Regions from separate parts of the Pantoea sp. LMR881 genome, predicted to be linked through region 2. Evidence: predicted binding sites of a transcription regulator. Region 2 holds the regulator's gene; each other region holds the start of a gene.

Region 1 (4,805 bases), 660 kb from region 2:
TGACATCAAACATCACGTCGCCATTCTCTGCGACATAAGCATGACCACGCGCAATCAGCTTTTCGACCAGCGCAATAATCTCCGCAATATGGCGCGTCGCACGTGGCTCTGCATCCGGCGGTAAAATGCCGAGTGCGGCAAAATCTTTATGCATTTCGGTAATCATGCGATTAGTCAGCGTTTCAATGCTTTCACCATTTTCATTGGCGCGCTTGATAATTTTGTCATCAATGTCGGTAATATTGCGCACATAATTAAGTTCATACCCGACATAGCGTAAGTAACGTGAAACGACATCAAATGCGACAAACGTTCGCCCATGACCAATGTGACAGAGGTCATACACCGTGATGCCGCAAACATACATACCGATTTTACCGGCATGAATGGGTTTGAATTCCTCTTTCTGTCGACTCAGGGTGTTATAAATCTTAAGCATTGAACGTTTCCGTATTGACGTGTGCGACTGGCACTTTTTGGTTAGCCCGATATTGTGCCGTATTTTTAACGCTCGCGCGACGCAAAGCAAGCCAACTGCGCCGCCTTGCTGACGCGTCAGCGGAAATTATGTTATAAGAAGCGTCGAGAAAAATGGCCGCGTGATCAAATGACGTAGCCTTAGCGACTGATGACCACCTTTACAGGACAACAAAAATGGTAACTTTCCAGACGAACCATGGCGATATCGTGATCAAAACCTTCGATGACAAAGCGCCGGCAACCGTACAGAACTTTCTGGATTATTGCCGTGAAGGTTTCTACGACAATACCATTTTCCACCGCGTTATTAATGGCTTTATGATTCAGGGCGGCGGCTTTGAGCCTGGCATGAAACAAAAAGCCACCCGGGAAGAGATTCGTAACGAAGCCAACAACGGTCTGAAAAATACCCGTGGCACGCTGGCAATGGCGCGTACTTCTGCTCCACACTCAGCCACTGCGCAGTTTTTCATTAACGTAGCAGACAACGACTTCCTGAACTTCCGTGACGAAAGCCTGCAAGGCTGGGGTTACTGTGTGTTTGCCGAAGTGGTTGAAGGCATGGATGTCGTTGAAAAAATCAAAGCGGTTTCAACGGGCCGCAGCGGCATGCATCAGGATGTGCCAAAAGATGACGTTATCATTCAGAAAGTGACCGTCAGCGAGTAATGTCGCGCACGCTGTTTATCGCAGATCTCCATCTGTGTCAGGAAGAACCGGCGATTACCGCCGGTTTTCTGCACTTTTTACAGCGCGAAGCGCCACACTGTGACGCGCTCTATATTCTCGGCGACCTGTTTGAAGCCTGGATTGGCGATGACGATCCCAACCCGCTGCATCAACAAATCGCTGCTGCCCTGCGCGCCCTGCCAGTGCCGGTCTATTTTATCCACGGCAACCGTGATTTCCTGCTTGGTCGCCGGTTTGCGCATGCCAGCGGCATGACATTACTGCCAGAAGAGCAGGTGCTGGAACATTATGGCCACCGACTGCTGATTATGCATGGCGATACGTTATGTACTGACGATCAGGGTTATCAACGCTTTCGGACTAAAGTGCATCAACCCTGGATCCAGCGGCTATTTCTGGCTCTGCCCCTGTTTATTCGCAAACGTATTGCGGCACGTATGCGCGCCGACAGTAAACAGGCGAATCAGCATAAGTCACTCACCATTATGGATGTGAATCAACAGGCCGTTGAAGAAGCTATGCTGCGCCAGCAGGTAAATCTGCTCATTCATGGGCATACGCACCGTCCGGCAATTCATTGCCTGACGCTAAACAATCAGCCTGCCCAACGGGCAGTATTAGGTGCCTGGCACAGCCGTGGTTCGATGCTTCAACTGGACGTCAGTGGGATCCAGCTGATCGATTTCGACTTTTAAAAAATGGATTGAACAGGCCCATTTTCACGCGACGCAACCGTTTTCCTTGCGCTCTTCTCATGCTATTCTCTGTGCCCTTCAAAACCTGTCCGTCCGGTCAGGAGTGTTTGTTCATTCACAGGAGTTGACCGCATGTCATCCAACGCCGCCCCGGCCCGCATTGCTATTGTTATGGGTTCCAAAAGTGACTGGTCCACCATGCAGTTCGCTGCGGAAATCCTTACCAGCCTGGACGTGCCCTTCCATGTCGAAGTGGTCTCAGCGCACCGCACGCCCGATAAACTGTTCAGCTTTGCCGAAACAGCAGCCGACAGCGGTTTTCAGGTCATTATCGCTGGAGCGGGTGGCGCGGCACATCTGCCAGGCATGCTGGCTGCAAAAACCCTGGTTCCGGTGTTAGGTGTGCCCGTGCAGAGTGCCGCTCTGAGCGGTGTTGACAGCCTCTACTCAATTGTACAAATGCCGCGTGGTATTCCGGTTGGCACGCTGGCGATTGGTAAAGCGGGTGCTGCAAATGCGGGCTTGCTGGCTGCGCAGATCCTTGCCATTCATGACAGCGCACTGGCTTCACGCCTGGCTAACTGGCGTCAGACACAAACTGACGAGGTGCTGAATAACCCGGATCCGCGGGAGGAAGCATGAAGCCGGTTTGCGTATTAGGTAATGGTCAACTGGGCCGTATGCTGCGTCAGGCAGGCGAGCCGCTGGGTATCGCTGTTTATCCGGTCGGCCTGGAAGCTAATCCCGATGCGCTTCCCATTGCCGGAAGCGTGATTACTGCGGAGATTGAACGCTGGCCTGAAACAGCATTAACCCGCGAGCTGGCGCGTCATCCGGCATTTGTAAACCGCGATATTTTCCCGCGCCTGGCCGATCGCCTGACGCAAAAGCAGTTGCTTGATCAGCTCAACCTTGCCACCGCGCCGTGGCAGTTGCTGTCAGATAAAAATGAATGGCCAACCCTCTTTAATACCCTGGGCGAGCTGGCAATCGTCAAGCGCCGCACCGGCGGCTATGATGGTCGGGGTCAGTGGCGTTTGCGCGCCAGTGATATCGATACGCTGCCGGAAGATTGCTATGGTGAATGCATTGTTGAGCAAGGCATTAACTTTTCAGGCGAAGTGTCGTTGGTTGGTGCCCGTGGTCAGGATGGCAGCACGGTCTTTTATCCGCTGACGCACAATCTGCATCAGGATGGCATTCTGCGCACCAGCGTTGCTTTTCCGCAGGCTGATGCAGCGCAGCAGCAGCAGGCTGAAGCGATGCTTAACGCCATCATGCATGAGTTAAATTACGTTGGCGTGATGGCAATGGAGTGTTTTATCACCCCAGATGGTTTACTGATTAATGAGCTCGCGCCCCGCGTTCATAACAGCGGGCACTGGACGCAAAACGGCGCATCGGTCAGCCAGTTTGAACTCCACTTGCGTGCCATCCTCGGTCTGGCGCTGCCACAACCGGTAATCAATGCACCGTCAGTGATGATCAACCTGATCGGTACTGACGTAAATTACAGCTGGCTGGCGCAGCCACTGGTGCATTTGCACTGGTACGATAAAGAGGTACGTCCCGGACGTAAAGTTGGTCATCTGAACTTAACCGACAGCAATCAGGAACGGTTGAAAGCCGCGCTTGCCGCTTTAGTGCCTCAGCTTCCGGCTGATTACGCCAGTGGTATCACATGGGCCGTTGAGAAGCTGTAAGATTGTACCTTCGGTGCTCCCCGCCAGTGGGGAGCACCAGACCGCACAGCCTTACGCCGCGTCGAACTGCCTGAACAATGCGTTACCCTTGAGTAAGCGCACTCCCAGCCAGCCGCCACACAAGGACAACAGCAGCGCACCACCCAGCGGCAAGGCCAGCCATAGCGTCCAGTCAGGCTGCCACGGAAAGTCAAAAATCTTGCGCTGGAGTGCCCATAGCGCCGCTTCCGCACCCAGTGCCGCCGCGATACCAGAAACCACGCCCAGTAAGACGAATTCACACCACAATGTAGTACGCACCAGGCGTTTGCCGGCTCCCAGCGTGCGATATACCACCAGCTCCTGTCGGCGTTGTCGCATACCCACCTGAATTTGCGCCATCAGCAGCAGCAATCCACATGCGGTGACCAGCACCACCATAATCTCCAGCGCCTGGCTGACTTGCGCCAGCACCTGACCTATCTGGCGCATGATGCTGCCAATGTCTAACAGGCTTAGCGTTGGAAACTGGCGATTAAGCTGTGCCAGCAGCGCCGGATTATTATCCATACGGAAGCTGGTCAGCCAGGTTTGCGGCTGAGCATCCAGCGCGCCCGGTGGAAAATAAAAAAGAAATTGGGCCGCAGGCTTTCCCAGTCCACTTTACGCAGGCTGGTTATTCTGGCGCTAAATTTCTGCGTATCGCCATCAAATGTCAGCGTATCGCCGAGCTTAACGCCTAAGCGATCCGCCAGCTCTACCTCCATCGACACCTCTCCCGCTTTTGGTGGCCAGCTTCCGGCAACCAGCGGATTGTGCTCAGGTCGCTCTGCCAGTGAAGTAAGATTAAGTTCGCGATTCAACGCATTATCCAGTCGGGGATCGGCCTCTTTGCCGTTAAGTTCGCTTAACCGCACGCGAGCAATGGGATAAAACGTTTCCGCTTTTACCTGATGAGCCTGAAGAAAATCACGCACCTGCGGCACCTGATCTTCCGTCATGTTCAAAAGGAAAAAGTTTGGACTGTCGGCAGGTAGCTGCTGTTGCCAGCGATCCAGTAAATCACCCCGCATCACCAGCAGCAGCGCCAGTAACATAAAGGACAGTGAAAAAGCTGAGAGTTGGCTGAGCGTCATGCCAGGCTGACGCAGCAAACGATTGATTGCCAGTCGTAGCGCCAGGTTACGCACGACTAATCGCCTGAGCAGCAGCAGTGTTCCCCAGCCAAGCAGTGCCAGCAGCGCCGCCAGTACCACGA
Region 2 (4,805 bases):
AGCATCAGGGCGACAGCAGTCAGAAGCAAAAAAATTGAACGCCAGTGGAAATGGCTGATCAGCCAGGCACCGACCAGCGGCGCTAACGCTGGCGACAGCGCGACTAACGGCATAATGGTTGCAAAAACTTTATTGGCCTGAGACGGTGAATAACGATCGACAACCAAAGCCTGCCAGCTTACTGCAGCAGCACACACCCCAACAGCCTGAATGAAACGCAGCAGCAGCATCAATACACTGTTGTTTACCCATAACATCCCGGCGCAACCGAGAGCAAATAATCCCAGGCCCGCCAGCAGTACAGGTTTACGACCGATACGATCGGACAGCGGTCCCCAGAAAAGTTGCGCACAGGCAAACCCCGCGAGGAACAGACTCATACTGGCGCTGATGATGCCGGGTGTCGTATTAAAGGTTTGCTGCATCGCACCAAAGGCAGGCAAGTACATGTCTGTGGCTAAAAAGCCCAACATACTGAGCAGGGCAAGATAAGGCATGAATGTTTTATTGGTTAACATTAGGTTCTCATTTTTAAGCAATGAACGCGGCAGAGTGTAAAAGGTGCACTTCGTGCTGTGAAACGCTAATATTTGCCGATTGCTGTTAAATTTTTTGCAGGCAGATTATGTGGTCAGAATATGCGTTAGAAGTGGTTGATGCCGTGGCCAGAGGCGGAAGTTTTAGCGCCGCTGCGCAGGAGCTGCATCGTGTGCCTTCTGCTATTAGTTATACCGTGCGTCAGCTTGAAACCTGGCTGGCGGTGCCCTTATTTGAACGCCAGCATCGTGAAGTAGTTTTAACCCCGGCGGGTGAGCATTTTGTACGTGAAGGGCGGAGCGTCATCAAAAAAATGCTGGCTACCCGACGGCAATGCCAGCAGCTGGCCAATGGCTGGCGCGGTCAGTTGAGCATTGCAGTTGACTGCATTGTCAAACCTGAACGCACGCGACAGCTGGTAAAGATTTTTATCGCCACTTCCCGGACATGGAATTACACATTAGCTATGAAGTTTTTAATGGTGTCTGGGATGCGCTGGCTGACGGGCGTGTCGATGTGGCGATCGGTGCAACGCAGGCCATTCCGGTGGGAGGGCGTTTTGCCTTTCAGGATATGGGGGCGCTGAACTGGCGTTGCGTGGTGAGGCATAACCATCCATTGACACAGGAAAGCCAGCTCGATGATGACACGCTACGGCGCTGGCCTTCACTGGTGCTGGAAGATACCTCACGGGCTTTGCCACGCCGCATGACCTGGACGTTAGATAATCAGCGTCGGCTGGTGGTGCCGGACTGGCAAACCGGGCTGGATTGTGTGCTGGGAGGATTGTGTGTGGCAATGATGCCGGGCCATCTGGCACATCCGCTGCTTGATGCAGGCGAGTTAGTGGAGTTGACGCTGCCAGTCGCTTTTCCGGAAAGCCCTTGCTGCGTCAGCTGGGCTGAAGATCGCGCATCACCGGCGCTGGGCTGGTTGCTCAATTACCTGGGTGATGCGCAAACGCTTAATCAAGAGTGGTTAAGCGAAGTTTAGCGGCGATAGTCGCGGAAAGGGCCATAACCCACTGAGCGACGTTCAATTAAGGTTGGATGGACCTCAATAGTTTGTGACTCTTCACGCTTGCTGGTAATACGATCCAGCAGCATCTCCAGCGCCTTTTCGCCAAGCTGAGCTTTCGGCTGATGCACCGTGGTGAGAGCCGGCGTGAAATAGCGTGCGTTGCGCACATTATCATAGCCAATGACGGAAATATCCTGTGGTACGCGCAAACCCATCTCATCAGCCGCACAGATCGCGCCCATCGCCATAATGTCGCCGCCGCAAAATACCGCAGTAGGCCGCTGTTTTTGCGACAGAATTTGCTGCATTGCCTGATAACCTGAGTCTGGCTCAAAATCACCCTGTACAATCCACTCTGCGCGGGGCTGAATACCTGCTTCTTCTAACGCTTTCAAAAAACCGGCATGGCGGCCGCCTCCGGTGTTACGTTCCAGCTGGCCAGGAATTGCACCGATATCGCGATGTCCGCGCTCTATCAGATAGCGGCCGGCAAGATAGCCACCCTGAAAGGCGTTATCCAGAACGGTATCGGTAAAATCGGCGCGAGATTCGCCCCAGTCCATCACCACCATAGGGATGTTGCGGTTCTCTTCCAGCATTTTTAGCAGATCATCAGGATACTCTGAGCACATCACCAACAGCCCGTCGACGCGCTTTTGCGCCATCATCGAGAGATAAGCACGCTGTTTTTGTAGATCGTTGTGCGCGTTACCTAAAATCAGCGTGTAACCCTTGTCGAAACAATGGTTTTCCACCGCTTCAATAATTTCAGCAAAATAAGGCGCTTCGCTGGAGGTCGCCAGTAATCCCAGCGTTTTGGTGTGATTCACCTTCAGACTGCGGGCAACCGCGCTGGGTGAATAATGCAGTTCCTGAATGGCTTGCCAGACTGCATTGCGCGTTTCTTCCGCCACAAAACGCGTTTTATTGATGACGTGAGAGACGGTCGTTGTAGAAACGCCAGCACGTTTCGCCACATCTTTAATTGTTGCCATGAAAAAGGACTCCCGGACTTATCGCAACTCGCTGATAAGCATAATGTTAAACGTTTGCGTCTGCTAAGGGTTTTGCCCGCAAATATGCAGTAATTTTGCCGGTAAAAAGGCGTCTGGGCGGGTTAATTACGCCAAAAGAAGACTGCGAACGGAACCGACGTTGCGCGCGTTGCGCAACAAAGGCTGGATTCTAACAAGGCTGAGCGGATAAAACGAGATTTTTACCGGGTCGTATGGGAAAATGCCTTATCCCTACAAACTGTGTGACTAAGGAGAACGAGATGAGTACCGATCTGAAACTGGCGCTGGCGACCACGGGCGCGGCGCTGCTGATGATTGTGGTGTTTAGCTTTACCGCGATTCTGCATTAATAAAAAAGCCGGGACAGTTCCCGGCTTTTTTGATCTGACGTTAACGAATCGTTTTTGGCGTCATCATACGCCGCGCACCGATATAATGTCGTTGCCAGTAATCCTCGCCAAGGGCGCTGATCTGAATATCTTTGCCGGTCCGTGGCGATTGAATAAATTTGCCATTTCCGAGGTAAACACCCACATGATCGGCGGTGCCGCGGCCATTAATACGGAAAAAACCAAATCGCCTTTTTCCAGGGATTCGCGTTTAACCGGCGCTGCATCACGCAAATGATACATTTCATTGGCGGTGCGTGGGATTTTAAATTTCAGCAAATCTTTGTAGGCGTACCAGACTAATCCACTGCAATCAAAACCGGTATGAGGCGAGGTACCGCCCCACTGATAAGGTTTACCCAATTGCCCCATCAGCTTTGCCATCGCGGTTTCACGCGCTTTTTGATAACGCTGCCGGTGAGCCTTACTCATTTTGATGGTGCTGATAGCGTTGCTTTTAGCCGCCACAATGTCAGATGAACGCTGATGGCCGTAACGCTTTTTAGCTGTTTTAGGCGTGCGTTTTTTAGCGGACGTCGGTTGTGCAACCCCAACGTGTTTTGCTTTTTTAGTTTGAGTTTCTGCGTTGTGGCCTGGCGTGATTTTTTTACCGATGCTTTTACCGGACGTCGCTTGCGTCGTTCATCTTCACGTGCACTTTTTGTCTCCGCTTTATGCGAACTGGCATTAACCGGTGCCTGCGGTGAAGCAGAAGCCACGTTAAAGAACAGCTGGGCAAATGCCAGGATGAAAAGCGTAATCAGTAAACGCATAGTCCGGTTACAGGTTGAGCTGTCAGCTTAGAAATACGCCTGACAGAGTTGGAAAAATCTGATCAAGGATCAGTGCCGGGGCCATTCTAGTCCAGTTTTTTTTTAAAAAAGTAAGTCCTTTTTCTTTTAATCTGTTAATGGCTGACATTTGAGCTGAAAATGAGCAATTTCAGCACTTTATATCAGCGGAATTATTGCAAATTATTAATGCTTTTATCGCGGTTAAAACCGCGATGGGGGGTTCGTCTTAAAATGACTTAACAAACATGGCGATTTAACCCCAGGGCAACAAATTCTCATTTTGAGTCCGAGGGTGAAGTCGCTACAATAAACAAACACGAAGTAACGAATTAAGGAAGGCAATTATGAGTACTGTAGAAAAAATTCAGCGCCAGATCGCAGAAAACCCGATCCTGCTGTACATGAAAGGTTCGCCGAAACTGCCAAGCTGCGGTTTCTCTGCCCAGGCGGTACAGGCACTGTCGGCCTGTGGTGAGCGTTTTGCTTACGTGGATATTCTGCAGAATCCTGATATTCGTGCAGAACTGCCGAAGTACGCTAACTGGCCAACCTTCCCGCAGTTGTGGATTGATGGTGAGTTGGTTGGTGGTTGTGACATCATCGTGGAGATGTTCCAGCGTGGCGAATTGCAGTCGCTGATCAAAGAAACCGCTGAGAAGTTTAAAGAAGCGGAATAAGAAAAGGCCGACAAATGTCGGCCTTTTTTTGCTTTTATTCGGTGGGTTGCGCTGCGGTATCATCCTCTGCAAAGGGCAACGGCCAGCCACCGAGGCGTTTCCAACGGTTCACCAGCTCACAAAACAGAATTGCAGTCTGCTGAGTATCATAAAGTGCGGAATGCGCCTGGGTACTGTCAAAATCCATGCCTGCTGCTTTACAGGCTTTCGCCAATACCGTCTGCCCCAATACTAATCCGCTGAGTGCTGCCGTATCAAAGGTGGCAAAAGGGTGAAAAGGATTCCGTTTCAGGCTGGCACGTTCTGCCGCCGCGGTCATAAAGTTGAGATCAAAGGTCGCGTTGTGGGCCACCATAATGGCGCGATTACAGC
Region 3 (4,805 bases), 1.3 Mb from region 2:
TCCCTAAACCGATACCGACCAAAAAGCGGAACAGGATAATCATCTCGGCGCTCTGCTGAAAAGCCATCAACAGTGAAAACAGCCCATACCAGGCCAGCGCGCACATAAAGGTAAGGCGACGACCAAAGCGGTCAGCGTAGGGTGCCAGCAGGCTGGCACCGAAGAAAAGCCCAAGGAAGGTCGCTGAGGCGAAAGCAGCCTGGTCGGCAATGCCAAACACGCCCGCGCTGCCGGTGTGAAAGATGCCCGCCGCGATAAGCCCGGAGCTGATGTAGCCCGTCTCAAACAGATCGTAGAGTTCAAAGAAGCCGCCAAGAGCAAGCAGTGAAATAAACCGCCATAAACCGCCGGAAGCAGGTAAGGCATCAATGCGTCCCGCTAAGCTGTTGTTGGGTGCCGACGAAGCGTGCGTCGGCGTCATCCCTGTGGTGCAGGCTGTTGTCATATTTGAATGAACCTCGACAGTGTTTGCAAAACGTATTAACGGCCGCATCTGTTGTTAAAGTAATTAACCGTTAGCAAGCGAAGAGATAGCAGGATAATAAATTCGCGGATCGTTGCCGAGGGGCAACATGGTGACTATTTAGCAACGTACGTTGCAGTTTTCGCCGTCCATCGCGCAACGGCCAATAAACGTCTGGGCCAGTCGCTCATCCTGGCGCATTTCAGGCGAAGAGCAGAGCGAGCCAGTGAGCCGTTAAATAGCGCAGCTTTTCCGGCGATATTGTCAATTAAAGTAAGGTTGAGGCCCGGCTCTCAGGGAGAAATTTAGCGCGCACTACACTCATAGGCGGCGGTTTTTTTTATCAGGAGCGCATCATGCAAATCACACCTTATCTGTTTTTTAACGGCAACTGCGAACAGGCGATTGCGTTTTATCTGCAGGCTACCGAAGGTGAGTTGCTGTTTAAAATGACGTTTGGTGATATGCCAGACGATGACGATGCATTTGGCTCTGATTCTGAGATCACTTTTCCGGCAGAGCTGATCATGCATGCCCACCTGCGCATTGGGCAGGGTGAAATCATGATGAGCGATGGTAAGCCCTCAGAGAGACATGCAGGTTATGCGGTGAGTTTATCGACGCCTGACCAGGCGCAGGGCAAACGCTGGTTTGATCATTTGTCAGAAGGGGGAACCATTACCAAAGCCTGGGCACCAACGTTCTGGGCGAACGGTTTCGGCATGTTTATCGATAAGTTCGGCATTCCGTGGATGGTAAATGCGTATAAAGCGCGGAACTGATTCAGGCATGTTTCCCTTGCCTGGCGGCCATATCAGCCCTCACCTGTAAACAGGAGAGGGCTGGCGAGCGCACAATTACACTCAGAAGTTGTAACCCACGACCAGATAATAACCCCAGCCAGTTGATTTCACTTCAAACGGACCGTTGCCAAAATTCAGCTCCTGTCCATCGGCCCACTGTCCGCCATTGTGGAAATAACGCGCCACGGCAGAAAAATGCCAGTGATCGTAACCCAGTGACAGGATATGGCTGGACGCAATTGAATTGCTGGTACGTGAAGAACCGCCTTTTTCGTTCAGGTCGGAACCCCAGTCGAAGTTGGTAAAGCCAACGTAACCGAGGTTGCCGCCCCACAGTGTGGTGATGGGCACGAAATATTTGATTTTGAAGCGATAGCCATCCCAGCTGTTTTCGTTCGCCGCACCGTAGTTTTCCCACTGGTATTTGGCATAGACGTTCAGTGACAAGCCAATATCACTGTGCGTATCAATATCGGTACCTAAACCCATATACCAGGTATTCTGACGATTAGCCTTGTTGCGGCCCATGTCATAAATGTAGTTGTTGGCAAAATACCACTCTTTGAACGGGCCAAACGCCAGACTGGTGCCGGTCAGTTTATCGATAGAGAAACGTGGCTCAATCTCCATAAACATCGGCGAGCCGTGGTCAAAAATGCCGTTAGCATTGCTGTTGCCGACACCGAAAAAGTTGGTCAGATCGAGGTAGCCGTAGAAATCGAACCACTCTTTTTTCGCAAAGGCTTCATATTCCAGATAGACGTCGTTATTAAACTGCGGTCCGAAGCGCGTGTGATAGCTACCTACCACGTTTACGCTCTGATGCCACCAGTCGGAGACATACTGCGGATCGCTTTCGGCGGCTTGCGCAGCACCGGTCCAGGAACATGCCAGCAAGGCACCTGCTATCAACGTTTTAAATTTCATTATCATTAACCACATGCTTTTGACCGCAGCCCGACGGCGCGACCAGAGTGAAATCAATCCCAGGGGATGGGCAGTGAATTGTTTAATTTGTAAAAGTCGTTTGAAGCTCGCTTAGCGTGCCTGTCACAGACCGATAGAAAATAGATTTTGCTCACGTTTGTCAAAATGTGTTGCATTACAATTCAATGAAAATGTGATGAAGTTCACATTAATTTACGTAAGCGAACGGAACCAGGCAACCGTTTACGTTGTCTGGTTCGGATTCGAACGGACAAGATCAGGGAAGAGTGACGCGCACCTGCAAGCCGCAAATGGCACCTTGTGGGTTAAAGCAGTTCGATAACGCGACGTGAATACGATTTTTTTCTGCCACGCTGCGTACGATGGATAAACCGAGACCGCTGCCCTGGGCTTTAACATCGGGCGATCGGGTAAAGCGATCAAAAGCACGCTCAATAAACGATTCCGGCATGCCTGGACCGTTATCAACAATATCCACCACTGTATGTCCGGCGACGCGATGTAACAGCACATCCACCAGACTTCCTTCTGGCGTATGCAGCATGGCATTACCAATCAGGTTATCAAACAGGCTGCGCAATTCTGAACGGCTGGCCTGCAGCCGGTAGTGCGTTGAGCCGGTAAAGCCGATGTCGATACCGCGTTTATCCGCCACAACCATGAGCTGCTCAATGCTCTCTTTCAGTAAATCTTCCAGCTCAATATGCTCAACGCTGGCGACGACGGTCTGATCTTCGTGACGTGCAATATTAAGCAACTGAGTGACCAGATGGCGTGTGCGCGTCACGCCAGCTTCAAGCTGATTAAACTGACGACTGGCTTCGCCAGGCTGAATATGCTGACGCAGGTTTTCCAGCTGCAGCGTAACGGCAGTCACTGGCGTGCGCAGTTCATGCGCGGCATCTTCCAGAAACTGGCGCTGCGCCGACCAGGCGGCTCGTAGCTTATCTAACAGGGAATTATAAGCCGCAACCAGCGGCAATATTTCATCCGGCAGACCATCGGGAGAGACGTTATGAGGATGGTGGGTTTCCTGGGCCGCGATTTGGCGCGACGCTACGCGAAGATCGCGGGTGATCTTTCGGACCACCAGCCAGATCACCAGCAGCGAGAGCGGCATCATCAGGATCAAAGGAATGATCGCCGACAGTGCGCGTTTTACCATCAACGTTTTCATGTAGCTCAGGTTATGCATAACCTGAATGGTTTTGATGTCGCTGCCAGGTTGCCCAGGGCGCGTATAAATGCGCCATTCACAATCGTGACAACCGCCGACATCGGCATCGTGATAGCCATTTTCCACCTGTAGTGGTGCATGCAGCTCCGGCCACGAACTGGCGCGCAGCTGGCCGTTGCTGTCCCAGAGTTGAACCACAAAGGCACTTTTTAACTTATCGGCAGGCACCATCAGCGGCATTAAAGCCGGGATCTGGCGGTTGGTGGCCCAGGCATCGGCAATTTTCGAAAGCTGATCGTCTTTCATTGAGCCGATCATGTCGCCATAGCAGCTAAAAAATACCAGCTGACGCCGCCAATCATCATCAGATGAATCACCAGCAGCGTGCTGAGTAATTTGTTGCGCAGCGAGCGCATAAACGTGAAGGGTTTCATATTGCAGGTACTCGCCATCCGAGTCCGCGAACGTTGCGAATGGCATCATTATCTAGTTTGCGACGCATCCCGTGAATCAGGACATCCACTGCGTTGCTGGTGACTTCTTCGCCCCATCCGTAGATGCGATTCTCCAGCTGCTCACGTGAAAGAATCGCACCCGGACGTTCGAGCAGGGCATAAAGCAAAGCATATTCGCGTGCGGTAAGCTGTTCGCGGTGGCCTTTGTACAGCACTTCGCGCGTCATCATGTCCAGTTGAACATCGCCGCTGCCGAGCAACGAATCCGCAGCCCCATGACGACGCCGGGTAATGGCGCGCATCCGTGCAAGCACCTCTTGTAAATCAAAGGGCTTAAGCAAATAATCATCCGCGCCGCTGTCCAGGCCCTGAACACGCTGCGCTACCGTATCGCGTGCCGTAAGAATTAACACAGGAGTTGAATCGCCACGGCTGCGCGCCCGACGTAACACATGCAGGCCATCATCACGCGGTAATCCAAGATCGAGCAACACACAGCTGTAGCCACCTTCGCTCCAGGCATTGTGTGCAAACACGCCATCGCGTACCCAGTCAACTGACCAGCCTGCGGCTTCCAGTGCTTGCTGCAAATTAGCACCAATCATTTCATCATCTTCAACCAACAGGACGCGCATGGATGAACTCCTTCAAAAGATGGGGCCAGTGTAGCGCCGGATTCTTAGCGCAAAATTATTTCCCCGTCATACTTCGCGCTGCAGGTGCGTTGGCTGCACTTTTTCACACCGGTCACTTACTTATGTAAGCTCCCGGTGACGTAAAAGTTTGGCCGCCTTCCTGCAACACGAATTATTTAGGGATCCCCCGCCACACCAGGCGCTGCAGGTGCGTTGGCTGCACTTTTCCACACCGGTCACTTACTTATGTAAGCTCCCGGTGACGTAAAAGTTTGGCCGCCTTCCTGCAACACGAATTATTTAGGGGTTCCCCCGCCACACCAG

What was found. The regulator PurR, encoded in region 2, represses purine synthesis genes. The targets are predictions, from matches to a motif close to CANGCAAACGTTTGCNTG.
Region 1: a site for PurR is predicted at 1,896-1,913, ahead of purE (5-(carboxyamino)imidazole ribonucleotide mutase). Genes of this name have one in related genera too.
Region 3: a site for PurR is predicted at 2,426-2,443, ahead of O3W44_RS11015 (nucleoside-specific channel-forming protein Tsx). Genes of this name have one in related genera too.

What each region holds. Positions count from the first base shown of each region.
Region 1 covers NZ_JAPVOK010000002.1:1,320,187-1,324,991, forward strand. The annotation lists partial or broken gene cysS (cysteine--tRNA ligase) at 1-439, opposite strand, end outside; gene ppiB (peptidylprolyl isomerase B) at 655-1,149, shown strand; gene O3W44_RS08095 (UDP-2,3-diacylglucosamine diphosphatase) at 1,149-1,865, shown strand; gene purE (5-(carboxyamino)imidazole ribonucleotide mutase) at 1,998-2,507, shown strand; gene purK (5-(carboxyamino)imidazole ribonucleotide synthase) at 2,504-3,568, shown strand; partial or broken gene ybbP (putative ABC transporter permease subunit YbbP) at 3,620-4,805, opposite strand, start outside.
Region 2 covers NZ_JAPVOK010000002.1:659,294-664,098, reverse strand. The annotation lists gene punC (purine nucleoside transporter PunC) at 1-518, opposite strand, end outside; partial or broken gene punR (DNA-binding transcriptional activator PunR) at 626-1,530, shown strand; gene purR (HTH-type transcriptional repressor PurR) at 1,527-2,552, opposite strand; gene cydH (cytochrome bd-I oxidase subunit CydH) at 2,834-2,923, shown strand; partial or broken gene O3W44_RS04885 (C40 family peptidase) at 2,964-3,735, opposite strand; gene O3W44_RS04880 (Grx4 family monothiol glutaredoxin) at 4,098-4,433, shown strand; gene rnt (ribonuclease T) at 4,468-4,805, opposite strand, start outside.
Region 3 covers NZ_JAPVOK010000002.1:1,951,357-1,956,161, reverse strand. The annotation lists gene O3W44_RS11025 (MFS transporter) at 1-445, opposite strand, end outside; gene yjdN (VOC family metalloprotein YjdN) at 820-1,245, shown strand; gene O3W44_RS11015 (nucleoside-specific channel-forming protein Tsx) at 1,327-2,193, opposite strand; partial or broken gene O3W44_RS11010 (sensor histidine kinase) at 2,471-3,825, opposite strand; gene O3W44_RS11005 (response regulator) at 3,822-4,481, opposite strand.